DNA from 3 places in the Micromonospora sp. NPDC049274 genome. Region 2 is predicted to be linked to each of the others. Evidence: riboswitches for the same ligand, from Rfam matches in the RefSeq annotation. Region 2 holds a riboswitch; each other region holds the start of a gene.
The links. Region 2 has a riboswitch for cobalamin ahead of AB0K10_RS22455 (prenyltransferase/squalene oxidase repeat-containing protein). Riboswitches for the same ligand answer to the same signal wherever they lie in the genome.
Positions count from the first base shown of each region.

Region 1 (10,109 bases), on a different contig from region 2:
GCGGTCAGGGAGCGAGAGTCAGAGCGATGTCGCCCACGACATCAGCTCCAAAGGGCCCACGTACCCTCACCCTCCCGCTGGCGGGAGCGCCCTGCGACCGGCTGGCCCTGCGACCGGCTGGCCGGCCCTGCGACCGGCGGCCTCGCGACGTCGGCATCCGCAGGGTCGGCGAGTGGCGGCGTGTGCGCCTGCCGCAGACGTGCGCTCATGACGTGGGACGGCGTGAGACGGCGTGGGACGACGTGGGACGGCGTGAGACGACGTGGGGCGACGTGGGACGACGTGGGACGGCGTGAGACTCGTGACGTGAGACTCGTCGCGCCGCCGCTCCGGAGCAGGTGAGCGCGGCCGGCGGTGCCGCGACCTGCGTTGACCGGCGGCGCTGCCGTGTGGCAGCATTCGCGGCCTGACGGCAGTGAAGGAAGTCGGTGCGAATCCGACGCGGTCCCGCCACTGTCACCGGGGAGCGATCCCCCCTCGCGAGTCACGGCCGTGTGTCTGCGGTTGGAAGGCCGGGGGAGAGCGTCGATCCGGAAGCCAGGATACTTCGGCCGTCGGGACGTACCCCAGGGCGTGGACACCCGAGGAGGACCCGATGACGCTTGGCGTCTCCATCATCGACGGCGCGTGCCGTTCCCCGCACCGCGGCCGTGTCGTCGCCGCGATCGGCATCGACTCCGTTCACTGCTGAGTTCCGGACCGCGCCGCCCGTCGTCCCCGGCCGTACGCCGGTGAGCGGGCCCGATCGCGGCCTCCGCTGAACCCTGCGCCCATCCGTCGCCAGGCCGCTCCCGCGAGCGTGCCGGCGTTACCGTCCGGAGCCTGCCGTGCGCGTTCTGCTGCTCTCCACCGCCGACACCGACCTGCTGGCCGCCCGCGCCAGTGACGCCGACTACCGGCTCGCCAACCCCGCACGGGTCGCCGCCGACGAGGTGCCCGCCCTGCTCGACGGGGTCGACCTGGCCGTCGTACGCCTGCTCGGGGGTCGGCAGGCGTGGCCGGACGGCCTCGCCGCGGTGCTCGCCACCGGCGTGCCGACTGTCGTGCTCGGCGGCGAGGCGGTGCCCGACGCGGAGCTGATGGCCGTCTCCACGGTGCCGTCCGGGGTGGTCACCCAGGCGCTGGCGTACCTGGTGGAGGGCGGGCCGGACAACCTCGGGCACCTGGCCCGGTTCCTCGGCGACACGGTGCTGCTCACGGGGGAGGGGTTCGCTCCGCCCGCGCCCACCCCGGCGTACGGGGTGCACGGCGAGCACCCGGCCGACCCGGACCGGCCCACCGTGGGGATCGTCTTCTACCGGGCGCACGCCCTCGCCGGCAACACCGCGTTCGTCGACGTGCTGGCCGACGCCGTGCGGGAGGCCGGGGGCAACCCGCTGCCGATCTTCTGTGGCTCGCTGCGCGGCCTGACCACCGGCGCCGGCCCGCTGGGGCTGTTCGCCCGCTGTGACGCGCTGCTGGTCACCGTGCTCGCGGCCGGCGGTGCGGTCGCCGCGGACGCCTCCGGGGGCGGCGACGAGGACGCCTGGGACGTCGGCGCGCTCGCCGCCCTGGACGTGCCCGTCATCCAGGCGCTCTGCCTCACCAGCACCCGTGAACAGTGGGCCGGCAGCGACGCCGGGCTGTCCCCGTTGGACGCGGCCATGCAGGTGGCGATTCCCGAGTTCGACGGCCGGATCGTCACCGTGCCGTTCTCGTTCAAGCGGATCGACGCCGACGGTCTCTCGGTGTACGCCGCCGACGCCGAGCGGGCCGCCCGGGTGGCCGGCATCGCGGTGCGCCACGCCCGGCTGCGGTACGTGCCCAACGCCGACAAGCGGGTCGCCGTCGTCCTCAGCTCGTACCCCACCAAGCACTCCCGGGTGGGCAACGCCGTCGGGCTGGACACCCCGGTCTCGGCGGTCCGGCTGTTCGCCGCGCTCGCCGAGGCGGGTTACGACCTGGGTGACGCGCCGCCACCCGAGGACGGCGACGCGCTGATCCACGCGCTGATCGCCGCCGGCGGTCACGACGTGGAGTGGCTCACTCCGGAGCAGCTGGCCGCCGCCGAGGCCCGGATACCGGGGCAGACCTACCGGCGGTGGTTCGACCAGGTCCCGGCCGAGCTGCGCGAGCGGATGCGGGAGCACTGGGGTGAGCCGCCCGGCGAGCTGTACACCGAGGGCGGCGACATCGTGCTGGCCGGGCTGCGCTTCGGCAACGTGGTGCTGTTGATCCAGCCACCCCGCGGCTTCGGGGAGAACCCGATCGCCATCTACCACGACCCGGACCTGCCGCCGAGCCACCACTACCTGGCCGCGTACCGCTGGCTGGCCGCGCCGGTCGCGGACGGTGGGTTCGGCGCGGACGCCGTGGTGCACCTGGGCAAGCACGGCACCCTGGAGTGGCTGCCGGGCAAGGGCCTCGGCCTGGCCGCCGACTGCGCGCCCGACGCGGTCCTCGCCGACCTGCCGCTCGTCTACCCGTTCATCGTCAACGACCCCGGCGAGGGCACCCAGGCCAAGCGCCGCGCGCACGCCGTGGTCATCGACCACCTGGTGCCGCCGATGGCCCGCGCCGAGACCTACGGCGACCTGGCCAAACTGGAGCAACTGCTCGACGAGTACGCGACAGTGCAGGCGCTCGACCCGGCCAAGGTGCCCACCGTGCGGGCGCAGATCTGGGACCTCGTCCGCGCCGCCGAGCTGCATCACGACCTGCACGCCGAGGCGATGCCCGACGCCGACGACTTCGACGACTTCGTGCTGCACCTCGACGGGTACCTGTGCGAGGTCAAGGACGTGCAGATCCGCGACGGGCTGCACATCCTCGCCGACGCGCCGACCGGCGAGCCCCGGGTCAACCTGGTGCTCGCCGTGCTGCGTGCCCCGCAGATCTGGGGCGGCAAGCACGCCCTGCCCGGCCTGCGGCAGGCCCTCGCCGCCGCGTACGGCCTCGACGAGCAGGAGCTGCTCGCGTCGCCGGGGCAGCGGATCGCCCTGCCGGTCGCGCTTACCGACGCGGTGGACGGGCCGGCCGGCACCGCCGCCGACGCGGTCGACCTGATCGAGGCCCTCGCGCGACGGCTGGTCACCGGAATGGAGACCCTGGACTGGGACGCCGAGGCCGTCGACGCGGTGGTCGTGGAGGTGACCGGGCAGTCGATCCCGGACGCCGCCGCCGTGCTGCGCTTCGCGGCCACCGAACTGGTGCCCCGGCTGGCGCGCACCACCGACGAGCTGACCAACACCCTCGGCGCGCTCGACGGCCGGTTCGTGCCGCCCGGCCCGTCCGGCTCACCCACCCGGGGCCTGGTAAACGTGCTGCCCACCGGCCGCAACTTCTACTCCGTCGACCCGAAGGCCATCCCCAGCCGCAACGCGTGGGACGTCGGTGTGGCCCTCGCGGACTCGCTGCTGGCCCGGCACCTCGCCGACACCGGCACGTACCCCCGCTCGGTGGGGTTGACCGTGTGGGGCACCAGCGCGATGCGGACCCAGGGCGACGACATCGCCGAGGTGCTCGCGCTGTTGGGCTGCCGCCCGGTCTGGGACGAACGGTCCCGGCGGGTCACAGGCGTCGAGGTGGTGCCGACCGTCGAGTTGGGCCGCCCGCGCGTCGACGTGACAGTGCGCATCTCCGGCTTCTTCCGTGACGCGTTCCCGCACGTCGTGGCGCTGCTCGACGACGCCGTCCGCCGCGTCGCCGCGCTGGACGAGCCGGACGAGGACAACTACCTGCGGGCGCACGTCGCCGCCGACCTCGCCGAGCACGGGGACGAGCGGCGCGCGACCGCCCGGATCTTCGGCTCGAAGCCCGGGGCGTACGGCGCGGGCCTGCTGCCGCTGATCGACGCCCGGACGTGGCGCAGCGACGCCGACCTGGCCGAGGTGTACGCGGTATGGGGCGGTTACGCGTACGGCCGGGGCCTGGACGGGCGGGAGGCACGCGCCGACATGGAACGCTCCTTCGCCCGCATCGCGGTGGCCGTGAAGAACCAGGACACCCGCGAGCACGACATCGTCGACTCCGACGACTACTTCCAGTACCACGGTGGGATGGTGGCGATGGTCCGCCACCTCACGGGCACGTCACCGCAGGCGTACGTGGGTGACTCGGCCATGCCGCACGACGTGCGTACCCGCACCCTGGGTGAGGAGACCCGGCGGGTGTTCCGGGCCCGGGTGGTAAACCCGAAGTGGATCGCCGCGATGCGCCGGCACGGCTACAAGGGCGCTTTCGAGCTGGCCGCCACCGTGGACTACCTGTTCGGCTACGACGCCACCGCCGGCGTGGTCGACGACTGGATGTACGAGCACCTGGCCGCCGCGTACCTGTTCGACGACACGACCCGGGAGTTCCTGGAGCAGTCCAACCCGTGGGCGTTGCGGGGCATCACCGAGCGGTTGTTGGAGGCCGCCGACCGGGGGCTGTGGGCCAAACCGGAGCCGGCCACCCTGGACCGGCTGCGCGACACGTACCTGGCCAGCGAGGGCGACCTGGAGGACCGGGCATGAGCGCGAGGAGTGAGCCGGTTTTGCGAGCCCCGCAGTCGCGAACGAAGGAAGCACAGTGACGATCTATCCGTTCAGCGCGGTGCTCGGCATGGCCGACATGCGGTTGGCGCTGCTGCTCAACGCGGTGTCCCCGGCGATCGGCGGAGTCCTCGTGCGGGGCGAGAAGGGGACCGCCAAGTCCACGGCCGTGCGAGCGCTCGCCGCGCTGCTGCCCCCGGTGCGCCGGGTCGCCGGTTGCCGCTTCGGCTGCGACCCGGTCGAGCCGGACCCGGGCTGCCCGGACGGCCCTCATCCGGCCGACGCCGCCGCCGAGACGCGTCCCGCCCGGCTGGTGGAGTTGCCGGTCGGCGCCGCCGAGGACCGGGTCGTCGGCTCGCTCGACCTGGAGAAGGCCCTCGGCGAGGGCGTACGCGCGTTCGAGCCGGGTCTGCTCGCCGCCGCCCACCGGGGGGTGCTCTACGTCGACGAGGTCAACCTGCTGCACGACCACCTCGTCGACCTGCTGCTCGACGCGGCGGCGATGGGCCGCAGCCACGTCGAGCGCGAGGGCGTCTCGGTCAGCCACGCCGCTCGGTTCCTGCTGGTCGGCACCATGAACCCGGAGGAGGGGGAGCTGCGCCCGCAGTTGCTCGACCGGTTCGGGCTCACCGTCGAGGTAGGCGCCAGCCGGGACCCGGCCGTCCGGGTCGAGGTGGTGCGCCGCCGGCTCGCCGCCGACGCGGACCCGGTCGGTTTCGCCGCCCGCTGGGCCGACGCCGACGCGGAGATCGCCGCGCAGGTGGCCGCCGCCCGCGACCGGCTTCCCGGAGTACGCCTGCCCGACGCCGCCCTGCGCCAGATCGCCGAGGTGTGCGCGGCGTTCGACGTGGACGGCATGCGCGCCGACATCGTCACCGCCCGGACCGCTCTCGCCCACGCCGCCTGGCACGGCCGGGACCGGGTCACCATCGACGACGTCCGGGTCGCCGCCCGCCTCGCCCTGCCGCACCGCCGACGCCGCGACCCGTTCGACACCCCGGGCCTGGACGAAAAGCGCCTCGACGAGGCGTTGCAGCGCGCCCAGGACGCGCACCCCGACGACCCGGACGACGACGGCCCCCAGGACCGTGGCCCGGACGACGGGGGTCCCCAGGGCGGTGGCCCGGCCGGCGGTGGCGGCCCGAACGGTGGCCCGGCCGGCGATGGCGGCCCGAACGGTGGCGGCCCGAACGGTGGCGGCCCGAACGGTGGCGGCCCGAGTGGTGGCGGCCCCCAGGGCGACGGCAGCGGCGACGGGGCCGAGCAGGGTGCACCCGGGTCGGCCGGGCACTCGGCGGCACGCGACGGCAGTGGCCCGGACGGACGCACCGACGGCCCCGACGGGTGGCCGCAGCGCCAGTCGGGCGACCGAGGCGACGACGGGTGGCCGCAGCGCCAGCCGGGCGACGACGATGGCTGGTCGCGGCCCCAGGCGGGTGACCGGGGTGACGACGGTCAGAACTCGCGCCGGCGCGGAGGCCGGGAATCGGCGGCCGCTGACGACCCGACCCGCGGCGGGGCGTCCCAGCCGGCGGCCGTACCCCGGGGTGGGTTGCGGGCCCGGCTGCTCACCGCGCCCGGCGTCGGTGACGGCGTGCCCGGCCGGCGTTCGCGGGCCCGCACCGGTCGGGGGCGCACCACCGGCGCCCGGGCGCCGGCCGGGCGGGTCGCCGCGTTGCACCTGCCGGCCACGATCCGCGCCGCCGCGCCGCACCAGGCGTTGCGGGGACGGCTGGCCGGACCGCTGCGACTGCGCCCGGACGACGTGCGGGAGGCCGTCCGCGAGGGACGCGAGGGCAACCTCGTGCTGTTCGTGGTGGACGCCAGTGGCTCGATGGGCGCCCGGCAGCGGATGACCGCCGTCAAGGACGCGGTCCTCGCCCTGCTCACCGACGCCTACCAGCGGCGGGACAAGGTCGCGGTGATCGCCTTCCGGGGCGCCGGCGCGCGGACGCTGCTGCCGGCGACCTCGTCGGTGCTGGCCGCCTCGACCCGGCTGGCCGAGCTGCCGACCGGCGGGCGTACGCCGCTGGCCGAGGGGCTGCTCGCCGCCGCCGATCTGCTGCTGCTGGAGCGCCTGCGCGACCCGAAGCGCCGCCCGCTGGTGCTCATCGTCACCGACGGCCGAGCCACCGCCGGCACCCGTCCACTGGATCGCGCGGCAGCAGCCGCGAAGGCCCTGGCAGCGACGGGCGTCTCCTGCGTGGTCGTCGACTGCGAATCCGGCCCGGTACGTCTGAACCTGGCCAGTCGCCTGGCCCGCCAGCTGAATGCCCCCCGCCACCAACTAGCCGACGTGGCCCAACCCTCAGCCGGAGACAAGGGAGATCGCTGATGCCGCAGGGACAGCCGACTCACGTGCCCGCCGACGGGTTGACGACCCGGCAGCGGCGGCACCGACCACTGCTTATCGTCCACACCGGACAGATGAAGGGGAAGTCGACGGCGGCCTTCGGGCTGGCGCTGCGGGCCTGGACCGCCGGCCTGCCGATCGGCGTGTTCCAGTTCGTCAAGAGCGCCAAGTGGCGGGTCGGCGAGGAGAACGCCTTCCGGGCGCTCGGCGAGGTCCACGAGCGCACCGGTCAGGGCGCGCCGGTGGCCTGGCACAAGATGGGCGAGGGCTGGTCCTGGATCCAGCGCGGCGGCGAGGCCGACCACGCCGCCGACGCCCTGGAGGGCTGGCGACAGATCCAACGCGACCTGGCCGCCGAGCGGTACGGGCTGTACGTGCTGGACGAGTTCACCTACCCGATGAAGTGGGGCTGGGTGGACGTCAACGAGGTCGTCGCCACCCTGGCCGACCGGCCCGGCTTCCAGCATGTCGTCATCACCGGCCGCGACGCCGACCCGCGTCTCGTCGCCGCCGCCGACCTGGTGGCCGAGCTGACCAAGGTAAAGCACCCGATGGACGCCGGTCAGAAGGGCCAGAAGGGCATCGAGTGGTGAGCGCGCCCTGGTCGCTGCCCCGGGTGGTCGTCGCCGCGCCGGCCAGCGGCCACGGCAAGACGACTGTCGCCACCGGGCTGCTCGCCGCGCTGCGCCGTCGCGGTCTGACGGTCAGCCCGCACAAGGTCGGCCCGGACTACATCGACCCCGGCTACCACGCCCTCGCCGCCGGACGGCCCGGGCGCAACCTCGACCCGTTCCTGGTCGGGCCCGAGCGGATCGCCGCTCTGCTGCGCCACGGCGCGAGCACCCCGACGCCCGCCGACATCGCCGTCGTGGAAGGGGTGATGGGCCTGCACGACGGCGCGGTGGGTCGCCGCGACTTCGCCTCCACCGCGCATGTCGCCAGGCTTATCGACGCGCCGGTGGTGCTGGTGCTGGACACCACCGCGCAGGGCCGCTCGGCCGCCGCGCTGACGCTGGGCATGGCCGCCTTCGACCCCGCGGTACGCATCGGCGGGGTGATCCTCAACCGGGTCGGCTCGCCCCGGCACGAGTCGCTGCTGCGCGACGCCCTCGCCGAGGTGGGCGTACCGGTGCTCGGGGCGGTCACCCGCGCCGCCGAGGTCGCCGCGCCGGCCCGGCACCTCGGGCTGGTGCCGGTCGCCGAGCGGGCACCCGAATCCGTCGCCATCGTCACCGCGCTCGCCGAGCTGGTGGAAGCCACCGTGGACCTCGACGCCGTGCTCGACCTGGCCCGCAGCGCCCCGCCGCTGACCACCTCGGCGTGGGACCCGGTCGTCGCCGTCGACGGGCCGGCCGGCGAAGAACGCCCAGTTGTCGCGCTCGCCGGCGGTCCGGCGTTCACCTTCTCGTACGCGGAGACCGCCGAACTGCTCACCGCCGCGGGCGCGGACGTCGTCACCGTGGACCCGCTGCGCGACCCGGCCCTGCCCGCCGGCACGCGCGCGGTCGTGATCGGCGGCGGCTTCCCCGAGGCGTACGCCCAGGAGTTGGCCGGCAACGGCACGCTCCGGGCCGAGTTGGCCGACTTCGACGGGCCGATCGTGGCCGAGTGCGCCGGTCTGCTCTACCTCGGGCGATCGCTGGACGGCGTACCGATGTGCGGTCGGCTGGCCCTGGCCGCCCGGATGACCGGCCGGCTCACCCTCGGCTATCGCGAGGCGACGGCGGTCACCGACAGCCCGGTGGCACGCGCCGGCGCGCCGGTACGCGGTCACGAGTTCCACCGCACCACCACCGACCCGGGGCACGGCGAGACGTCGGCGTGGCGCTGGAACGACACCGAGCACGGCTTCGTCACGGGCCGGGTGCACGCCTCCTACCTGCACACCCACTGGGCCGGCCACCCCGCAGCCGCCCGCCGACTGGTCGAGGCGTGCCGGTGAGCGCCGACGCCACGCTCACCGGGGTCGGTGTCGGACCGGGTGACCCGGAGCTGCTCACCGTCAAGGCCGTGCGGTTGCTGCGCGAGGCCGACGTGATCTTCGTACCCGTGATGGCGGACCGGGGCGAGTCGACCGGGACGGCCGGTGCGGCAGCGCCGGGCGCGGAGGCCGGGCGGGCCGAGGCGACCGTCCGGGAGTACGTGCCGGCGGACCGGCTGCGTCGACTGCCGTTCGCCCTCGACGACCGGGGCGGGGTGACCGCCCGCCGGACGGCGGCCTGGGACGACGCCGCCCGGGTGGTGGTCGAGGCGATCGACGCGGGCGCGCGGTCCCTGGCGTTCGCCACCATCGGCGACCCCAACGTCTACTCCACCTTCGGCTATCTGGCGCAGAGCGTCCGGGCCCTGCGCCCGGCGGTGCGGGTGGCGACCGTTCCCGGCGTGACAGCCATGCAGGAGCTGGCCGCCCGCAGCGGCACCCCGCTCTGCGAGGGACGCGAACCGCTGACCCTGCTGCCGGCCACCGCCGGGTTGGCGCTGTTCGCCGACGCCCTCGCCGGGCCGGGCACCGTTGTCGCCTACAAGGGCTGGCGGCGGCATCCGGAGCTGCTCGCCGAGCTGCGCCGGCAGGGCCGTCTCGCCGACGCGGTGCTCGGGCGCAGCCTCGGGCTGCCCGGCGAACGGATCGGGCCGGTCGACGACAGCGACCACGACCTGCCGTACCTGTCGACGCTGCTGGTTCCGGCCCGCCGCGAGCACCGAGGAGGAAAGCTGTGACAAGCAACGGCAAGGTGTGGTTCGTCGGGGCCGGCCCGGGTGCGGCGGACCTGCTGACCCTGCGGGCCGCCCGGGTCATCGCCGCGGCAGACATCGTGATCTGGGCGGCCAGCCTGGTGCACGCCGACGTCCTCGACCACGCCCGCCCCGACGCGGAGATCGTCGACTCGTCGCAGCTACCCATCGAGGGCGTGCTGCCGCTGTACGAGCGCGCCGCCGCGCGGGGGCTCACCGTGGCCCGCATCCACTCCGGCGACCCGGCGCTCTGGGGCGCCGTGCAGGAGCAACTGGACCTGTGCCGGACGCTCGACCTGGCCGTGGAGATCGTGCCCGGGGTGTCCTCGTTCACCGCCGTCGCGGCGCTCGTCGGGCGGGAGTTGACAGTCCCCGAGGTGGCCCAGTCGGTGATCCTCACCCGCCTCGAAGGCGGCAAGACCCCGATGCCGCCCGGCGAGCGGGTCCGCGACTTCGCCCGGCACGGCACCACCATGGCGCTGTTCCTCTCCGCTGCCCGCTCCGGCCAG
Region 1 is NZ_JBFAQS010000004.1:15,572-25,680, reverse strand. It holds cobalamin riboswitch at 419-548, shown strand; gene cobN (cobaltochelatase subunit CobN) at 828-4,496, shown strand; partial or broken gene AB0K10_RS09070 (VWA domain-containing protein) at 4,493-6,849, shown strand; gene cobO (cob(I)yrinic acid a,c-diamide adenosyltransferase) at 6,849-7,460, shown strand; gene AB0K10_RS09060 (cobyrinate a,c-diamide synthase) at 7,454-8,809, shown strand; gene cobI (precorrin-2 C(20)-methyltransferase) at 8,806-9,585, shown strand; gene cobM (precorrin-4 C(11)-methyltransferase) at 9,582-10,109, shown strand, end outside.
Region 1: linked by a shared signal. The riboswitch ahead of cobN (cobaltochelatase subunit CobN) and the one ahead of AB0K10_RS22455 (prenyltransferase/squalene oxidase repeat-containing protein) in region 2 are both predicted to bind cobalamin.

Region 2 (10,109 bases):
GAACATCAGCGGTGGGGTCTGGGTGGAGCCGAAGGTGCCCGGCGCGACGACGAACGGCCAGAGGAACGCGACGAAGCCCAGGAACGACGCCATGGTGATCGCGAGCACGGCGCGCAGAGGCACGCGGACCGCGACGTTCGGTGTCGTCATGCGGGCACCGCCGGATCGTCGAGGGCGGCGGCGACCTGCCCGACCGTCAGGTAGGGCAGCGGCGCGAGGATCTTCGCGACCTGCGGGGCGAACGTGGGCGACGCGGTGAGCACGGTCGGGACGGGGCCGTCGGCGATGATCTCGCCGTCGGCCATGACCACGACCCGGTCGGCGGTGGTGGTGGCGAACTCGACGTCGTGGGTGGCCACGACGACGGCGCGGCCCTGTGCGGCGAGGTCGTCGAGGGTACGGGTCAGCGCAGCTTTCGCCTGGTAGTCCAGGCCACGGGTGGGTTCGTCGAGGAGTAGCACGCCGGGGGTGACGGCGAGTTGGATGGCGAGGACCAGGGCGAGTTGCTGCCCGGCGGACAGGTCCCGGGGGTGATTGTCGCCGTCGATGCCGGCGGCGATGGCGTCGAGGAGACGCCGGGCGGTGCCCGGTTCGGCGCCGTCGCGGTCGGCCTGGTCGAGTTCGGCGTCGACGGTGTCGAGGTAGAGCAGGTCGGTGGCGGTCTGAGGGACGAGGCCGACGAGTCGGCGGGCTTGGCTGGCACTGACCTGTCCCGGATCGAGGGTGCCGTGTGACGGATCAGGGACGGCGATGCTGCCGCCATCTCGGCGGCCCGAGCCTTGCAGGGCCCAGAGCAGCGATGACTTGCCGGATCCGTTGCGGCCCATGAGCGCGGTGATCTCACCGCGGACCAGTGTCAGGTCGACGCCGCGGACGGCGACGACCGGTCCGTGGCGGACGATCACGCCGGCCGCGGTCAGGGCGTTGCGGGCGTCGGCGTGGGAGTGTCGGTGTGGTCGCGGCGGTGTCGGGGGTAACCGGTCGCGTAGGGCGGCCGCGTGCCGGCGGGCGTCGCGCACGGACAGGGGTAGCGGTGACCAGCCGGCCAGGCGTCCGAGTGCGACCACGGGTGGCGCGACGGTGGTGCCGGCGATGAGGATGGCCGGGTCGCCGTGGCGGACGGTGCCGTCGCGGGTGACGTGAATGAGCCGGTCGGCGTACGGCAGGACGCGTTCCAGGCGGTGCTCGGCCAGCACGACGGTGACGCCGAGGTCGTGGACCAGTCGGGTGATGGTGGCGAGGACGTCGTCCGCGCCGGTCGGGTCGAGCGCGGACGTCGGTTCGTCGAGGATCAGGACCCGTGGGTGGGCGGTGAGCGCCGCGCCGATCGCGACGCGTTGCTGCTGGCCGCCGGAGAGTTCGTGCAGGCCTCGGTGTCGCAGGTCGGCGAGGCCGAGCAGGTCGAGGGTCTCCTCCACCCGGGTCCGCATGACCGCCGGGTCGAGGGCGAGCTGCTCCATCCCGTACGCCAGTTCCTCCTCGACGGTGTCGGTGACGAACCCGGCGACCGGGTCCTGCCCGACCACGCCGACCAGGTCGGCGAACTCGCGGGGTGGGTGGTGGGCGGTGTCCCGGCCGGCGACGCGGACGCTGCCCTGCAGGGTGCCGCCGGTGAAGTGCGGTACGAGGCCGTTGATCGCGCCGAGCAGTGTCGACTTTCCCGCGCCGGTGTGTCCGACGACCAGGCACAGCTCCCCCTCGTCGATGTCGAGGTCGACGTCGCGCAGTGTGGGGCGGGACGCCCCGTCGTAGGTGATGCTGACGCGCTCGAAGCGGATCATGACGGTGCTCCTGCGGTGTCGGCGGCGCGGCGTCGCACAGGTTCGGGCTCCGGGCGGTGGGGGCGCGGGGGTGTCGGTGCGGCGATCGCGGCGAGGGCGGCGACGAGGATCGCGGCGGCCGGTAGGGCGGGCAGGCTGGGCCAGTGCAGCGGATAGAGGCTCGGGTTGACCGCGGCGGGGTCGTAGCCGGTGCCGGCACTGAGCACGACAGCAGTGACGACGCCGCAGCCAGCGACCGTCCACTCCGGCCACTGCCACGGGTCGGGCCGGTACCGGCTGCGGGAGACGCGACGCCCTCCGAGCGCCATCCCGGCGACACAGAGCAGCACACCACCGCCGAGGCCACCGAGCCCGACCGGGCGGGGCACGCGCGGGTCGAGCAGGCCGTAGACGCCGACGCACAGGCCGGCCATGCCGGTGAGCATGAGGACCCCGGTGAGCCGCCGCGAGCCCGGCGTAGCCGTGCCAACTCGGCCGTAGCCGCGGGAGTCCATGGCGGCGGCCAGGCGCAGCGACCGGTCCAGGGCGTCGTGCAGGACCGGCATCAGGATGGCCCGTGCGGCGCCGAGGCCCTTGGCCCGGCCGGCGCGCAGCCGGCGGGCACGGGCCACCCGTTGGACGCTCTCCACGAGTTGCGGTGCGACGCTCAGCGAGACGGTGACGGCGACACCCAGCTCGTACAGCGCGCCGGGAAGGACCCGCAGGGCACGCTTGGGATTGGCGAGACTGTTGGCGGCACCGATGCAGCACAGCAGGCAGGCCAACCGGAGCCCGTCGACGGCGGCGGACAGGGTCGCCTCCAGGGACACCGGACCGCCGATTTGGATGCCGGCGTACCACTCGGGGGTGGGCAGGTGCGGTAGCTGGAACAGGATGTGGTCGTCGGGGGTGATGCCGGAGGCGAAGACCGTCCGGAACACCACCCGGATCGCGATGATGATCAGGGCGAGGTAGAGGTAGTAGCGGAACGCCCGCGCCCAGGGCGCGTCCGTGCGGCGGGCGCTGACGACGAGGCCGAGCACCGCGAAGATGAGCAGCAGCAACAGCGGGTTGCTGGTGCGGCTCGCGGCGGTGGCCAGGGCAAGCGCCCACAGCCACCAGGCCACCGGATGCAGGGAGCGCGGCAGCCGGGCTACCGCGAGGCGGTGGAGTAGGCCGACACGGATGGGGCGCATCGGGTCAGGTGCGGCGGCGGCGCCAGCCGACGACACCGCCGGCGAGGGCGAGCAGGGCCAGCAGCCCGACGGTGATCAGCGCCGGCAGCGCCGAGCCGGTGCCCTGGCGGGCCGCCGTCGCGGTGGGCGCCGCGTCGAGGATGCGTGGTCCGTCCGTGGTGGCGCTCGACGAAGCGGACGGGACCACCGGTGCCGGAGGTGTCAGCACGGTGGACGACGGCGTCGGCACGCCGATGACCGGGGCCGATGTCGGCGCTCCCGGCGGCGGGAGGCCGGGTGGAGGGTTGCCGCCTCCGGGATTGCCCACCACTGGGGGGTTGCCAGCACCCGGTGCGTTCCCGCCGCCGGGCTGGGCCGGGCTGGGTACGGCGGGGGGCGGAGCGGCGGGGGCCGTGCCGGTCGGCTTGCTGTTGTGGGCTCGGACGCTGTCCGGGGTGAACCGGGGCCGCCCCTCGGTGCCCCCGATGTCGGTCGCCCCGAAGATCCACAGATCGACGCTGCCGCGCTTGGGCTTGTAGCTCATCGCGCCGAGTTGACTGTAGACCCAGCTGTTCTGCCCCGGGTCGGCGTGCCAGTACGACCAGTACGCGCTGGCCGGCGGGGTGAGAGCACACCTCTCGTCCGCCGCTGTGGGGTACTGGGTGCCGCCCTGGTGGCCGGCGTAGCCGATCCGGCAGATGAACGCCGGCCCGTCGTGCTGCGTCCCGGTGGTACGCCAACCACCCTGATTGAGCAGCTGGTAACCAGTGGTCGGGGTGGTGCCGCAGGAGCGCAGGAGCGGCCCACCCCACTTGCTGAAGTCGACGGCAAGGATCACCCCGGACGACGTGGTGCACTGCCCGATCGGCAGCGGGTCGGCCAGCGCCGGCGCGGGCGTCACCACCAGCGCGGCGACGATCGTCAGCGCCACGATCGAACGGCCCCACCTGCGCGCCGTCACGACAGACCGCCGGTGCTGGAGACCGCGCGACGGCGTGCGGAGACCCGCAGCAGGATGCCCGCGACGACGAGCACCAGCGCCAGCAGGGTGATCGTGACAATCGACCAGCCGGTGCGGGGCAGGTTGCCCGACGAGTGCCCACCGTTGCCGGCCGACGGCGCAGACACACTGGGGGCCGCCGACGGGGACGACGAATGGCTCGCGGTCGGTGTCGGGGTCGGGGTAGCCGTCGGGGTGCCGGACGGGTCCGGGCCCGGCAGTTCGTGCACATCCCGGCTGAGGGCGGCGAACGAGATGCCTGTCGCGCCTCCGACGACCTGGGTGGACGCGCGCACGTCCGAGCCGGCCTGGCCTCCGGCGGCGACGGTGAAGCCACCGTCGTCGTTCTGCTGGCCGGCCAGGAACGACAGCGCCTTGTCGACCTGTCGGGCGTAGGTGTCGCCGCGCAGGGTGAGGCCCTGGACCGCGAGCGCCGTGGAGTTGGTGGAGTCGCCGGCCGCACCGGGGAACCCGCCATGCTCCTTCTGCTCCGAGGCGATCCAGGTGAGCGCCTTGTCGACGGCGTCGACCGCGGCCGGGTCGTCGGTCAGCGGCGCGAGAGCCATCGCGGCCATCGCGGTGCTGTCGACGTCCTTGTCGCCGTCGGCCGCCGGGATGAGGCTGGGGAACGACCCGTCGGCGCGCTGGAGGCCCCTGAGGAAGTCGATCGGTTTGGCGGCGGCCTCGCCCTGTCCGGCGCGGCGCTGGGCGATGATGCCGAGCGACTGCCCGAACACCGAGGTGGCGTACCGGTAGTTGCCGGGTCCGGCGCAGCCAGCCGGTTCGTCGATCTTGGTGCAGGTCACGTCGGCGAGCGCGGCGATCAGGTCGTGGCCGCCGAAGGACCGTGGGTCGTAGCCGGTGACCTGGGCGAGGAGGGCGACCTTGCCGATCGCGCCGCCAGCGGCGTAGTCGGTGCCGATGCCGAGCCACGTGTCGACGGTGAATCCACTGTCGCCGACCGCGCCGCCGCCGCGCAAAAACTCGACGATCGCCCGCAGCCTGGCGTCGTCCCCGCCGGTGGCAGCCAGGGCGTACGCACCGTCGATGCTCAATCCGAAGTCCGGGAAGCCGGGGAACGACTCGTAGTACCTGCCGTCGATCAGATTGGTCGGCGCGACGAGGTAGGACACGCCTTTGACCAGGTCGGGTCGCGGCCCGGCCGGCGGCGGCGTTTCACCCAGGGTTGCCAGGTTCTTTCCGGCCAGCGCGAGCGCCGCGGCGGCCGTGGCGGCCAGGTCCGCGTCTGGGTTGCTTGAGTCGGGGTTGAGCCCACCGCCGGTGACGATCCGAGCGACCAACAGGCCGGTGGCGGTGGCGGCCCGGTCGGCGACACCCAGCACGGCGAGGGCCTGCGCGGCGTACCCGGTGGAGTAGGTGTCGGTGACCCCCGCGCCGGTGTACGGCTGGTAACCGCCGTCGGGCTCCTGTGCGCCGGTCAGGAACGCCTTGGCCGAACCCACAGCGCCGTCCTGACCGCCGAGCGTGCGCAGCGCCAGGACGGCGAGCGTCGTGGCGGCGAGGTCCGGGTCGCAGAACTCGCCCGGGGCGAGCCACAGGCCACCGAAGGCCCCGGTCGCGCACTGTTGTTCGGTCAGTCGGGCGACAGTCGCGGCGGGCGGGGTGACGCCGGCCCGCTTGACCGCGAGCAGCGCGGTCGCGTGGGTCAGCGGTCCGGTCGATCCGGCGAAGTCACCGGCAGCGGCGCAGCCGGCATCGACGTCGGTCGCGGTGCACACCCGGTCGGTGAGCGTGGCGATCAGGTCCCGGTCGCCGAACGCGCGGGGGTCGCCGCCGGTGATCGTGGCCAGGAGCGCGAGGTTGGCGACGTTGGCGGTGTGCGGTGCGGCGGTGTCGCCGTTCGGGAAGATCGCGGCGTCGACGTGTGCCCGGAGGTAGTCGACGATCTTCGTGAGGGTCCGGTCCTGACCGCCCGTCCCGGCCAGGGCGGTAGCGACGGCGATCGTCCGGTAGTAGTCGACCCCGCCGTTGTCGATGTGATCGCCGTCGGTGAGCTGCCCCACCAGGTAACCCGCGACAGCCTTCACCTGGGCCTCCGTCGGCCGCACGGGAGCGGGCGTCCCGGTCGGCGTCGGAGTTGGAGTCGCGGTCGGGGTCGGAGTCGAGCCGGTCGCGCGCACTGATGCCGGGGTGAAGCTCGGCGCCCCGGTGGAGCCACCGATGTCGGTGCCGCCGAACACCCAGGCCTCGACCTCACCTGGGCCCGGTCGCTGCGACATCGCGCCGAGTGGGCTGTAGGTCCAGTGGTCCTGCCCGGCGGGGGCGATCCAGTAGGACCAGTAGGCCGACGCAGGCGGCGTCAACTGGCACGCCTCGTCGGCCGGTGTCGGGTGTTCGGCACCGGACGCAAAATCGGGCGATCCGATCCGGCAGATGAACCCGGGCCCGTCGTGGGCGGTGCCGGTCGTGGTGAAGCCCGCCTCGTGCAGCAGGTCCAGGCCCGTGGTCGGGGTGGCATCGCAGCCCCGCAGCAGCGGCCCACCCCACGCGCCAAAGTCGACAGCCACGATCGCGCCCTGGGTCGAGGTGCAGGATTCCAGCGGATCGGCGAGCGCCACACGGGTCGGCACCACCAGCGCCACCGCGCCAAGCGCCACCGTGGCGACCAACGCCAACCACGGCGCGGACATCCGCGACGTTCGACTGACCAGTGGGGACATGGCGACTCTCTCAGGGGTAGCGGCGCAGGCGCGGACGCGGACCCCGAGGACAAGTCCCGGAAACCTGGCTCCGCGCCGTGTACCTCGACGGCGCTGCGGTGCACTATCCAGCCAGGTAATCCGACTCGTCCCGATTGGGACCTACGGCTGCGGGCCAGCGCCGGACTTTGACCGGCTTCCCCTGACTGCTGGATCGCAGCCATCGGACCACAACCGCGACCACCCCGTCAACGCGAGGACGTGTCATGTACCTAACAGCGCGCGGTAAGGGTTTCCTCCCATACGGTGACCGCGTCATCGCGTGGGGGAACCCGGTGGGAATCCGGGGCTGACGCGCAACGGTGAGGACGGTTGGCCGTCCCGAGCCCGACTACCCGCGTGGTGACGCAGCACCTGCGGTATCCGTCCCACGCGTCCTGCGGCCGGCCCGCCCCGCTCCGCCGGCTCAGTTGTCGGGCTCCGGGTCGAGGCAGTCGTGCCCCCGTACCCCAAGGAGACCTGATGTCCTCGCGCCTTTCCTCCGGCAGTCGCCGGAGACGTCTCGCGACCACCCCCGCCGTCGCGCTCATCGCCACCGGCCTCGCGGTCGTGGCCGGTGCCGCACCGGCCGCCGCGACCTCGACGGCGGCGCAGATCGCCACCGCCAAGACCAACGGCGTCGCCTACCTGCGCACCCTCCAGGCCGCCGACGGCAGCTACGCCAGCGGTGGACTGTCGAACGAGTGGGCGTTCAGCGCGTTCGCCCCGGCCGGTGTCGCGGCTGTGGACGTCTACCCCTCCGGCGACACGACAAAGAACGCCCGCACCGTCTACCGCAACCAGCTCTCGGCCGCGTCCTGGCCGAGCAGCACGCCGGTGGTCACCGACTACGAGCGTGGGGTGCTGAACGCCTACGCCGCCGGCATCGACCCCGCCCGGGTCTCCTCCACCCGTAACCTGATCGCCGACACCATCGCCTACTGGCAGACCGGCTCGGCCGGTTACTACGGCCCGCCGGCCAACTTCAACGGCACCGTCTTCGGCACTCTCGCCCTGGCCGGTGCGAAGAGCCAGTCCGGCGCCGCCCGCGTACCGCAGGCCCTGCTCAACCTGTCGATCACCCGGATCCGCAACAATCAGCACAACGACGGCGGCTGGACCTTCACCCAGGCCGAGGGCAACCCCACCCAACTCGCCACCGCCAGTGACATCGACATGACCGGCGCGGCCATGGCCGCCCTCTGCGCCGCCGGCGTCCCCAACACCGACACCGACATCGTCCAGGCGAAGAACTTCCTCAAGGGCAAGCTGGTCAACGCCTCGGGCGCGTTCAGCTCAATGTTCGGCGTCAACACCGACTCCAACGCCTGGGCCGTCTCCGGGCTCAACGCCTGCGGCATCCCGAGCCAGGGCACCGACTTCACCACCACCGCCGGCAAGACCCCGATCGACTTCTTGCGGGCCCAGCAGTTGACCGGCGGCGGGTTCAAGTACCTGCCCACCAACACCACCCCGTCGGCGTACGCCTCCATCGACGCGGTACGTGCCCTGGCCGGCGCGGGCTACACCGCCGCTCCCCCGACCCCGATCACCGCCGGCGCTCCCACCTGGGTCGCGGCAAGCGGATTCACCGCCGGCACCGCCACCCGGCTCGCCGTGATCATCGACAACGGCAGCGGCAGCATCACGCCGTGCGCGGTCACGCTGACGCCGACCGCCGCCACCACCACCCTCGGCGCCGTGCTGGACGCCGCCATCGGCGCGGCCGTTCCGAGCGGCTGCGTCACGGCGGTCAACCCGACCAGCGGCACCGGCACCATCACCTCGATCAACGGCCTGGCCAACAGCGGCTCCTCCACCTGGAAGGTGTCCCGGGACGGCGGCACCCCGACCACCACGACCCGCGGCACGACAGTGACCGTCGGCGACACCATCTACCTGCGCTACGGCGTCTGATCAACCCCGTCGCCTTGACGTGACCAGCGGCAGCGGGCGAGCCGGCCGCTGGTTACGTCAACGTCGGCCCGGCTACCCGCACGAATCGTCGACAGGCTCGGCAGTGCGAGGACGCACCCCTGAGTCTTGGGCTGGTGCTTCGTGTTCGGCGGTACCGGCGAGGCGGCCCTCCAGGCGGGCGAGGCGATGCCGGGCATCGTGCAGTTGCTGGCGAAGCTGGTGCGCCTGGGCTTCGCTCGCGCCGAGCTGCCGACGGCAGGCATCAAGGCGGTGGAAATCCGCGACGGCAAGGACAGCCACCTCCCGGCCATCGATCGTCATGACCAGGTGGTCAATCTTTCTGCGCATGGGCCGTCTCCCGACGGGCGATGGGGAAGCTGCAGCGGCCCCGCGGGGCCCCGCAGATCTGCGGGGCCCCACGGACGGTCAAGCTGGTGGCGACTGGGCGGTGTCGGCCAGCAACAGGGACAGCTCCCGGACCAGGTCGTCCATCGACTGACCGCTCTGCGCCTTGACCAGGCCCAGCGCGAGATCAGCCAACAGGTAGAAGCCGAGGGTACGGGCCTGCTCGGAGCTGAACGCCGACATCAACTCCTCGGCACCGGCGAGGTCACCGCGGTGTTTGGCCGCGATGACCCCGGCGGCGCGTTGGACGATCTCGGCCGCCTCGGGGGTGTACCCGCTCACGCCGGGTCAGATCTTCGGGGTCGCGGCGCGGGCGGCGTCGAAGCGGGCGGTGACGTCGGTCCAGTTGACCAGGTTCCACAGCCGGTCCACGTAGTCCGGGCGCACGTTGCGGTACTGCAGGTAGTAGGCGTGCTCCCAGGCGTCGAACACCAGGACCGGGGTGGAGCCCTGCCCGACGTTGCCGTGGTGGTCGTAGACCTGCTCCACGATCAGCCGCTGACTCAGCGGCTCCCACGCCAGGACACCCCAGCCGGAACCCTGCACACCCTTCGTCGCCGCCGACAGCTGCCCGGCGAAGCCGTCGAAGGAGCCGAAGTGCTCGTCGATCGCGGCCGCCAGCTCACCGTCGGGGCGGTCGCCGCCGTCCGGGGACAGGTTGTTCCAGAAGATCGAGTGCAGCACGTGCCCGGACAGGTTGAACGCGAACGTCTTCTCCAACCCGACCAGCGTCGCGTAGTCGCCCTTGTCGCGGGCCTCGGCGAGCCGGTCGAGGCCGTCGTTGGCGCCCTTGACGTACGCGGCGTGGTGCTTGTCGTGGTGCAGCTCCAGGATCTCGCCCGACATGGCGGGTTCGAGTGCCCCGTAGTCGTAGGGCAGGTCCGGCAGTTTGTACACGGCCATGAATACTCCCTCTCAGTGCTGCCTCAACTTTGCTGTTGCCATTATCTTGCAACAAGGGCCCGATTGTCGTTAGGGGGACGGGATTGATCACAGAAACCTCGGACCGTCTCGCTCCGGCACTAGGCCGGCTGCGCCAACAAGGGCTGCGTCTCACGCTGGCACGACGGGCGGTGCTCACTGCCCTCGTGAACACGCCGCCCGACAAGCCGCACCTGAGTGCCGCCCAGGTTCACGAACGGGTCTGCGCCAA
Region 2 is NZ_JBFAQS010000012.1:106,104-116,212, reverse strand. It holds gene AB0K10_RS22475 (ECF transporter S component) at 1-150, opposite strand, end outside; gene AB0K10_RS22470 (ATP-binding cassette domain-containing protein) at 147-1,781, opposite strand; gene AB0K10_RS22465 (CbiQ family ECF transporter T component) at 1,778-2,956, opposite strand; gene AB0K10_RS22460 (hypothetical protein) at 2,961-3,866, opposite strand; gene AB0K10_RS22455 (prenyltransferase/squalene oxidase repeat-containing protein) at 3,893-6,616, opposite strand; cobalamin riboswitch at 6,709-6,838, opposite strand; cobalamin riboswitch at 6,891-7,013, shown strand; gene AB0K10_RS22450 (hypothetical protein) at 7,118-8,551, shown strand; gene AB0K10_RS22445 (hypothetical protein) at 8,624-8,899, opposite strand; gene AB0K10_RS22440 (superoxide dismutase) at 8,978-9,238, opposite strand; gene AB0K10_RS22435 (superoxide dismutase) at 9,245-9,859, opposite strand; gene AB0K10_RS22430 (transcriptional repressor) at 9,889-10,109, shown strand, end outside.

Region 3 (10,109 bases), on a different contig from region 2:
CTTGGCGGTGCCGGTCTCCTTCCACAGCTCGAAGATCTTCTTCACGTTCGGCGACTTCCAGTCGCGCTTGCCGGCGATCCAGTTGTCGTACTCCTGCGGGGTGAGGACGCCCGACGCCATGGCCGACAGGAAGAACTGGATGCCGATGCCCTCCTTGTTGCCCTGGGCGAAGCACTTGGCGCCTGTCTTCTGGGTGATGGTGGCGCAGTTGGCGACGAACTCCTCCCACGTCGTGGCCGGCTTCGCCGGGTCGAGGCCGGCCCGCTCGTAGAGCGCCTTGTTGTAGTAGATCGGGTGGCCCTGCAGGGTCACCGGAGCGGCGTAGGTCTTGCCGCCCTTGGCGAACGCCTCCCAGCCGGCCAGCCGCTGCCGGTCCTCGCCCACGTACTCGTCGAGCGGCTGGAGCGAGTCAACCCGGTCGCGGATCTGGCCGCCGCCGTTGAACAGGATGACGTCGGGACCCTTGCCCGACTGGATGGCCGCACCCAGCAACGTGTAGTACTGATCGAACGGCTGGGCCACAAATTCGACCTCGACGTCCTTATGCTTCTTGGCGAAGTCCGCCTTGGCCTTCTCCACGTACTGCGCGGAGCTGGCCTCGCCGGACTTCCAGTCCCACACGACCAGCTTCTTGGCCGAGCCTCCGGACGACGAACCCGAACCTGTCGCGCTACCACAGCCAGCCAGGGCCAGCCCTGCAACGAGGACCGCGGCCCACACTGCTCGTTGCTTCATCGTTGCTCACCTTCATATGGGGAGTGGCCGAGAACCGGCCGTCGATGCAAGATTGACGAGAACGTAACTCGTATGACGTCTGACGTCAACGGTTGCCCTTACACTGGGGCGGACTCGTGGGCCCGCTCCCGCGGCTACGCGGAGGTGAACGTGACGACATCGAACCAGTCGACCGTCAACGGCACGACGGCACCGGCCTGGGCCCGTCGCCCGACCAACCTGGCTCAGGCGATCACGGCCGAGCTGGTGACCCGGATCGTGCAGGGAGTGCACCCCTCGGGCACACCGCTACCCCCCGAGCCGGTGCTCTGCGAGACCTTCTCGGTGAGCCGGACGGTCATCCGCGAAGCGGTGAAGATCCTGCAGGAGAAGGGGCTCGTCCAGGTCCGCCAGGGCAGCGGCACAATGGTCACCTCGCCCTCGGCGTGGGACATGCTCGACGAGCTCGTCCTCGCGGCCACCATCGCCGTGGACGACACCCTGGCGATCCTCGACGATCTGGTGGTCACCCGGCGGGTGCTGGAGTCCGACATGGCGAACGTGGCCGCCCGACTCGCCGACCAGGAGACCATCGACCGGCTGCGCGCTCTGGTAAACCGGATGGACGAGCTGGTGGACGACCACGTCACCTACCACGAGCACGACCGCGCCTTCCACGACACGGTGATGCAGGCGTCCGGAAACCGCATCGCCCGGGGCGTCGTCCGGTCCCTGGAGAGCCAGGTCGTCAACACCGCGCGCTACATGGGCAAGACCGAACGAGCCCTGTGCGTGGCATCGAACCAGGGGCACCGGCGCATCTTCGAGCGCATCGCCGCCCACGACCCCGACGGCGCGGCCCAGGCGATGTTCACGCACATCACCGAGGCGTGGCTCGTCCGGCGCAGCGGGCCGGGCAGCCCGACGCGGCTGCAGCGCTGACAATCCGGCGCCGAGGCGCTCACGACCTGGCCACGTGCCGCGCGCAACCCGGAGCCAACCGGCCCGCGACGACGACGTGGAAATCCAGATCCGTCCATCGCTTGAGAATGTTAGCGATAACAGACTACCCTCAGGCCGCAGAGGCGAAGGGCACGCTTCACCACTCCACTCGATCCGCCGAGGTCGATGGAGTCGCGCACGACCAACGCCCGCTGGTGGGTGTCCGGGCCTCCCTCAGGGACGTTGACCACCGCCGCTGACGACGGCGGGCCGCCGCGCGTGGGAGCCATGGTGGACGACCGGTCCCGCCTGCCGTTCTCGCCGCACGGCCACCATCGAGGCCCGAAGCGACACGCGGCGCCCCACCGGCGAGACCGACGGACCGTGCCCTCCCGTCGTGACCCACCCTGGAGGTACCGATGCACCCCGCACCGCCACCGCTCACGAGGAACCGGCTCCGACGCGGCGCCGCCTGGCTCGTGAGCCTGCTGCTCATCTCGACGCTGACTCCGGCCACGGCCGCCCACGCGGACAACCCCATCGTCCAGCACATCTACACCGCCGACCCGGCTCCCCTGGTGCACGACGGGCGGGTCTACCTCTACACAGGCCACGACGAGGACGGCTCCACGTACTTCACCATGAAGGACTGGCGGGTGTGGTCGTCGGCCGACATGGTCAACTGGACCGACCACGGCTCGCCCCTGAGCCTCAACACCTTCAGCTGGGCGAGCGCCAACGCGTGGGCCGGCCAGGTCATCGCCCGCAACGGCAAGTTCTACTGGTACGTGCCGGTGACCGCCCGGGCGACCAACTCGATGGCCATCGGCGTCGCGGTCGCCGACAGCCCCACCGGGCCGTTCCGGGACGCCATCGGCCGGCCACTGGTGGGCAACGGCGAGATCGACCCCACCGTCTTCATCGACGACGACGGCCAGGCATACCTGTACTGGGGCAACCCGAACCTGTGGTACGTCCGGCTGAACGCGGACATGATCTCCTACAGCGGCAGCGCCACAAAGATCCCGCTCACCACCGCCGGGTTCGGCACCCGGACGGGGAACGCGAGCCGGCCGACCCTCTACGAAGAAGGCCCGTGGGTCTACAAGCGCAACGGCATCTACTACAACGTGTTCGCGGCGGAGTGCTGCTCTGAGTTCATCGGTTACTCGACAGCGACCGGCCCGACCGGACCGTGGACCTACCGAGGGACGATCATGCCCCGCCAGGGGGCCAGCTTCACCAACCACCCCGGGGTCATCGACTTCAACGGCGGCTCGTACTTCTTCTACCACAACGGAGCGTTGCCCGGCGGCAGCGGCTACACCCGCTCGGTGGCAGTGGAGAAGTTCACCTACAACACCAACGGCACCATCCCGACGATCACCATGACCACGACGGGCGCGCCCCAGATCGGCACCCTGAACCCGTACGGGCGGCAGGAGGCCGAGACCATCGCCTGGGGCTCCGGCATCGAGACCGAGCCGGCCAGCGAGGGCGGGATGAACGTCGGGTGGATCGAGAACGGGGACTACATCAAGGTCAAGGGCGTGGGGTTCGGTACGGGCGCGACGTCCTTCTCGGCCCGGGTCGCCTCGGCCACGTCCGGCGGCACGATCGAACTGCGCCTCGGTAGCCCCACCGGCACCCGGGTGGGCAGCTGCTCGGTGCCGGGCACCGGCGGGTGGCAGACCTGGCAGACCGTCTCCTGCCCGGTCAGCGGCGCGACCGGCACCCAGGATCTCTACCTGCGCTTCACCGGCGGCAGCGGCAACCTGTTCAACCTCAACTGGTGGCAGTTCCAGGCCGGCGGCACCACGACGCCCACCCCGACCCCCACCGCGACGTCGTCGCCCACCCCGACACCGACGCCCACTCCGACGACGACCCCGACGTCCACTCCCACCCCGACGCCGACGGTCCCGGCTGGGCAGTCCTGCGCGGTGATCAACACCGTGGTCAACACCTGGCAGGGCGGATTCGAGGGGCGACTGACGGTCACCAACTCCGGGGCCTCCTCGCTGAGCGGGTGGCGGGTCACCTTCACCCTCCCCAGCGGCCAGACGGTGTCGCAGGTCTGGAACGGCGCCCTCACCCAGACGGGCAGCCAGGTGACAGTCGCGAACGCCGCCTACAACGGGCAGCTCGCGCCGGGCACGTCGACCACCGCGGGCTACCTGAGCACGAGCGCCACCAGCACGCCTCCGACCATCAGCCCGACCTGCTCCCCCGCCTGACAGTCACCCACCCCCAAGAACACCCCCGCCCCACCCCCACCTCGCCCGCCGCCGACGTTGATCATGCAGTTGGTGCCCCTGACACGCCGATAGGGAGCAACAACTTCCTGGTCGACGGGGTGGGGAGGGGGTGGGGTGGGGGTCCTAGAAGTCGTCGTCGAAGGCCACCGACCCGGTCACACCCACCTGGTACGCCGACACCCGCCGCTCGAAGAAGTTGGACAGCTCCTGCACGTCCTGCAACTCCATGAAGGCGAACGGGTTGGCCGACCCGTAGTGCCCGGCGATGCCGAGCTGGGCGAGACGGCGGTCGGCGACGTGCTGGAGATACTCCCGCATGTCCGCGAGAGTGAGACCGGGCACGCCCTGACCCACCAGGTCCTCGGCGAACTGGACCTCACACTCGACCGCTTCGATGAGCATCTGGCGGACCTGGTCGGCGAGATCGTCATCGAACAGGTCGGGCTCCTCGGCGCGCACCGTGTCCACCACGTCGAACGCGAACGCCATGTGCATCGACTCGTCGCGGAAGACCCAGTTGGTGCCGGAGGCCAGGCCGTGCAGCAGGCCACGGGAGCGCAGGAAGTACACGTACGCGAACGCGCCGTAGAAGAACAATCCCTCGATGCAGGCGGCGAAGCAGATGAGGTTGAGCAGGAACGCGCGCCGGTCGTCGCGGGTCCGCAGCTCCCGCAACTCCCCCAGCGAGTCGATCCAGCGGAAGCAGAACTCGGCCTTGCGGCGGATCGAGGGGATGTTCTCGATCGCGGCGAAGGCGGCGAACCGCTCGGTCTCGTCCGGCACGTACGTGTCGAGCAGGTTGAGGTAGAACTGGACGTGCACGGCCTCCTCGAACAGCTGCCGGGACAGGTAGAGGCGACCCTCGGGGCTGTTGACGTGCTGGTACAGGTTGAGCACCAGGTTGTTGGCGACGATCGTGTCGCCGGTGGCGAAGAACGCCACGAGGCGGCTGACCAGATGCCGCTCGGCCGGCGACAGCCGGTCCAGGTCGGCGAGGTCGGCGTGCAGATCGACCTCCTCGACCGTCCAGGTGTTGCGGATCGCGGCACGGAACCGGTCGAAGAAGTGCGGGTAGCGCATCGGGCGGAGAGTGAGATCCATCCCCGGATCGAGCAGCATGTGCGTGGTCCTCGTGTCGGTGGTGGCGTCGGGAGAGGTCACTGGCACGCCTCGCACGACTCGGGGTTCTCCAGCGAGCAGGCCAGCGCATCGGCGTCGGCGGCAACCGCGACGGCGACTGGTGCGACGGCGCTGACGGTGGCCTGCTGGATCCGCGTGGCGGGGCGTGAGCGCAGGTAGTAGGTGGTCTTCAAACCGGTCTTCCAGGCGTACAGGTACATCGAGGAGAGCTTGCCGATGGTGGGCGAGGCCAGGAACAGGTTCAGCGACTGGGACTGGTCGATGAACGGCGCGCGGGCGGCGGCCAGGTCGATCAGCGATCGCTGCGGCAGCTCCCACGCGGTGCGGAACAGCTCCCGCACGTCCGCCGGCAGCTCCGTGACTGTCTGCACCGACCCCTCCGCGCGGCGGATCGCCGAACGGATCTGCTCGGTCCACAGGCCACGCGCCTTCAGCTCGCCGACCAGGGCCGTGTTGACCTGGAGGAACTCCCCGGACAGGGTCTCGCGCTTGAACAGGTTGGACACCTGCGGCTCGACGCACTCGTAACAGCCGGCGATCGAGGCGATGGTCGCGGTCGGCGCGACCGCCACCAGCAGCGAGTTGCGCAGCCCGTACGCCCCGACCCGCTGGCGCAGCGCGGCCCAGCGCGCGGTCTGCGTACCCTCGACGCCCCACAGGTCGGGCTGGAGCTGGCCCCGCGCGGCCCGGGTCTGCCCGAACGCCGGGTGCGCGCCGAAGTCGCGCGCCAGGTCGGCGGAGGTCTCCAGCGCGGTCAGGTACAGCTCCTCGCTGATCCGCGTGGACAGCTCCCGCGCGGCCGGCGAGTCGAAAGGCATCCGCAGCGCGAAGAACACGTCCTGCAGGCCCATCAGCCCGAGCCCGACCGGCCGCCAGCGAGGGTTGCTCGCCGCAGCCTGCGGTGTCGGGTAGTAGTTGATGTCGATGACCCGGTCGAGGAACGTCACAGCCGTCCGGACCGTGGCGCGCAGTTGTTCCCAGTCGATGCCGCCGTCGGTCAGGTGGGCGGCCACGTTCACCGAGCCGAGGTTGCACACCGCGGTCTCGGCGTCGCTGGACACCTCGACGATCTCGGTGCACAGGTTGGACAGGTGCACCACGTTGCCGGGCTCGGCCGTCTGGTTGCACAGCCGGTTGGCCGCGTCCTTGAAGGTCATCCAACCGTTGCCGGTCTGGGCCAGGGTCCGCATCATCTTCCCGTACAGCTCCCGCGCCGGCACCTGCCGCACGTAGCGGCCCTGCGCCTCGGCCGCCCGGTACGCGGCGTCGAACCGCTCCCCCCACAGGTCGGGCAGCTCGGGCACCTCGTCCGGGTCGAACAGCGACCACACCTCGTCGGCCTCGACCCGGCGCATGAACTCGTCCGGGATCCAGTTGGCCAGGTTCAGGTTGTGGGTACGCCTGGCGTCCTCGCCGGTGTTGTCCCGCAGCTGGAGGAACTCCTCGATGTCCGGGTGCCACGGCTCCAGGTAGACGCAGGCCGCGCCCTTGCGTCGACCGCCCTGGTTGACCGCCGCGACGCTCGCGTCAAGGGTGCGCAGCCACGGCACGATCCCGTTGGACTGGCCGTTGGTGCCGCGGATCAGCGCACCCCGGGACCGGACCCGGGAGTACGCGATGCCGATGCCACCGGCGAACTTGGACAGGTTGGCGACCTGGGCGTAGCGCGCGTAGATCGAGTCCAGCTCGTCGCGCGGCGAGTCGACGAGGTAGCACGAGGACATCTGCGTGTGCCGGGTGCCGGAGTTGAACAGCGTCGGTGAGCTGGGCAGGTAGGCCAGGCTGGACATGAGTCGGTAGAAGTCCACGGCCTCGTCCGGCGTACGGGACAGGCCGCAGGCCACCCGCAGCAGCCAGTACTGCGGGGTCTCCAGCACCAGCCGGGTGGTGGGATGGCGCAGCAGGTACCGGTCGTAGACCGTGCGCAGGCCGAAGTACTCGAAGCGACGGTCACCGTCGGCGTCGACAGCGTCGTCGAACGTGCCGGCGTGCGCGGCGACGAACGCGGCGGTCTCGTCTCCGATCAGGCCCTCGGCGTGGCCGGCCCGGATCGCCGCGCTGAACGAGGTGACGCCCTGCCGGCGTACCTCTCGCTCGACGTGGCTGGCCAGCAGCCGGGCGGCGAGGCGCGAGTACTGCGGCTCCGTACCGATCATCTCGGCAGCGGTCTGGATGGTCAGCCGGTCCAGCTCGGCCGTCGTCGCGCCGTCGTACAGGCCACTGATCGTGCGGGTCGCCACCCGCAGCGGGTCGACGTCGGGCAGGTCGTCGGCCCAGCGCTCGACCGTGGCGACGAGCTTGCGCACGTCCACCGGCTCCCTGGCGCCGTCGCGGGTCTGCACCCGCGTCGGTGTACGCCGGAGGGCCGTGTCGCCGTCGGCCGGGGTCACCTCGGTAACTGTCACCACTCACTCCTCGCGAGTTTGAGGACCTGATGGCCCTCGGCACGAGGCGACCGACACCGGCGGACGCCACGCCGACGGCGGCGTGGATCCGAAAGGCGTCGGCCGTCCCACGCGGCCTCGGACCGCCGCCCACCCGGATGCGGGTACGCGGCGCGCTGGCAGGTCTTCGGACTCGCGGGCACGACCGGGGTCGCCCGGTCTCCTACTGGCCGTCGCTTCCCAGGCCAGATGGCGGCCCAGTGCTGATGACGGCTGTCGTTCCCACTCACCGCTGCGGGGCAGTCCCGGAATTCCACCGGGTTCCCTCTTGCCTCGGCCACCCTGGGATGAGTGGCCGAACCAGCTGCGATCGACACCATATATAGGGGCGGGAGGGTTTGTCACACCCCACATGTCGGGTCCGGGCGTGTCGCGGCCGCCGGCGACGGCCCTCGTCGATCCGGTCGACGCCCGCGGGCGAGCGGCCGTGGCGCGGCGTCGCGATCGGACTTCGCCGCCGGCTTGACCGAGGAGAACCGGCACCGATACGGTCGACCCACATCTGCGGCGACGCGAGGGAAGCCGGTGAGAATCCGGCGCGGTCGCGCCACTGTGAGCGGTCCCCGACCCAGGGGGCCGCGAGCCAGGACGCTCGGTCGTCCGCAGCCTTGCGATGGGGACGCGTCATCCCCGAGGAGGTTCGTGCACACATGTCCAGTTCCACGTCCAGCCAGCCGCTGGTGCACCCCGCTGTCCCGACCCGTCTCCTGTGGACGGTCCTGGCCACCGTCGCCGTGCTCACCCTGCTGGCCTATCTCGTCGCCTTCGACCAGGGCGCGGTCTCGCGCAGCGGGATGTTCCTGCACGAGCTGATGCACGACGGCAGGCACCTGCTCGGTGTCCCGTGCCACTGACCGGCACCGCACCCACCTTCGTCACGGTTCTCCTGCGCGGGCTGCTCGCCGGCCTGGTGGCCGGCCTGCTCGCCGGAACGTTCGCCTACGTCGTCGGCGAACCCCACATCGAGGCGGCCATCGCCATCGAGGAGGCGGCGACACACGCCGAACCCGCCACCGGTGGGCACCAGCACGACGAGGATGCCCTGGTCAGCAGGAACGGCCAGCGCGGCGGGCTGTTCCTGGCCACCGCACTGTTCGGCGTCGCGATGGGTGGCCTGCTGGCCGCGGCGTACGTCCTGCTGACCCGGCGGCGACGGACCCCTGACGACGGACGGTCCGGGCTGCTCCTGGCCGGCGGCGCGCTGCTCGGCGCGGTGATCGTTCCGTTCCTCAAGTACCCGCCGAACCCCCCGGCCGTCGGCGACCCGGCCACCATCAACCAGCGCACGGTCACCTACCTGCTGCTGGTGGTCCTCGGGCTGGTGGCGGTCTGGTCCGGTTCGCTGGGCTACCGGTCGGTCGGCGCACAGGCGCCGGTGTGGCTGCGCGCCAGCGCGGCGGTCGGCGGTTTCCTGCTGGTCACCGGCGTGGCCTACGTGGTGCTGCCGTCGTTCCAGGAGGTCCCGGGTGACTTCCCCGCCACGCTGCTGTGGAGCTTCCGGCTCGCCTCCCTCGGCACCCAGGTGGTGCTGTGGACCGGGATCGGCCTGCTCTTCGCAGCCCTGATGCACCGGCAGCGCGCGGTCGCCGACGCACAGCCGGCCGGGTGAGCGCCACCAGCCTGCGGCTGGTCGCCCACGGTCACACCGCCGCCCTGCGGCGAGCCCGCTTCGGCGGGGACGACGGACTGGACGAGGGCGGCCGGCGCGCCGCCCTCGCCCTGTCCGGGCTGGGCCGGTGGGCGCCGTCGAGCGACACCGACGCCTGCCTGTCCAGCCCCGCGGCGGCGGCCGTCCAGACCGCGTACGCCCTCGGCCTCGCGCCCGCCGTCGAGACGGCGCTTGTCGACTGCGACTTCGGCGACTGGACCGGCCGGTCACTGGAAGAGGTCGCCGCCGCGCAACCCGACGCCCTGCACGAGTGGATGTCCACCCCGGACGCCGCGCCGCACGGGGGCGAATCCGTGGCCGACCTGCGCGAGCGCGTCGGCCGGTGGCTCGACGAACAGCGCGGCGTCGGCCGACGGATCACGGCCGTCACCCACCCGCTCGTGATCAGGGTGGCGGTCGTGCACGCCCTGGGGCTGCCGCTGGCGACGTACCGGCAGCTGGACGTCGAGCCGTTGGCGATCGTCCGGCTCACCGACCACGGCCGACGGTGGCAGCTCCGGCTCACCTCGCGCCGGTGACGGTGAACGGTTCGGATACCGGCGTTGCCGACGTGGCACCGGACAGCGTCGCACTGGTCGCGCCCGGCTGCCGAATCCGGATTGATCGCAGGGAAACACGGTGACCACTGCGTCCCGCGTGGGCACCATGGGCGTACGGCGCTCAGCGACCGCCCGCGGCCAACTCGGCCAGCATCCCCTCACAACTGCGGACGACCACCTCCGCGCCCCGGCGCTGAGCCAGCGGGAGCAGCGGATCCTCGGCCCGGTCCCGCCACCGCCACTGCGCGTCGGCGGCGACCTCCCAGAGCCGCTGCACGGTCGCCTCGTGCTCGACGCCGAGCCGTGCGGCCAGACCCACCCCGTCACCACCGACGAGGCGCTGCGCCTCGGCGGCCAACTCGGCGTCGAAACCGAGGCGGGCGTTGCGCAGCGCCACCAGCAG
Region 3 is NZ_JBFAQS010000015.1:42,396-52,504, forward strand. It holds gene AB0K10_RS24855 (extracellular solute-binding protein) at 1-735, opposite strand, end outside; gene AB0K10_RS24860 (FadR/GntR family transcriptional regulator) at 886-1,656, shown strand; gene AB0K10_RS24865 (family 43 glycosylhydrolase) at 2,076-3,893, shown strand; gene AB0K10_RS24870 (ribonucleotide-diphosphate reductase subunit beta) at 4,038-5,033, opposite strand; gene AB0K10_RS24875 (ribonucleoside-diphosphate reductase subunit alpha) at 5,072-7,444, opposite strand; cobalamin riboswitch at 7,599-7,818, opposite strand; cobalamin riboswitch at 8,016-8,090, shown strand; gene AB0K10_RS24880 (CbtB domain-containing protein) at 8,149-8,352, shown strand; gene AB0K10_RS24885 (CbtA family protein) at 8,343-9,107, shown strand; gene AB0K10_RS24890 (histidine phosphatase family protein) at 9,104-9,685, shown strand; gene AB0K10_RS24895 (GTP-binding protein) at 9,828-10,109, opposite strand, start outside.
Region 3: linked by a shared signal. The riboswitch ahead of AB0K10_RS24875 (ribonucleoside-diphosphate reductase subunit alpha) and the one ahead of AB0K10_RS22455 (prenyltransferase/squalene oxidase repeat-containing protein) in region 2 are both predicted to bind cobalamin.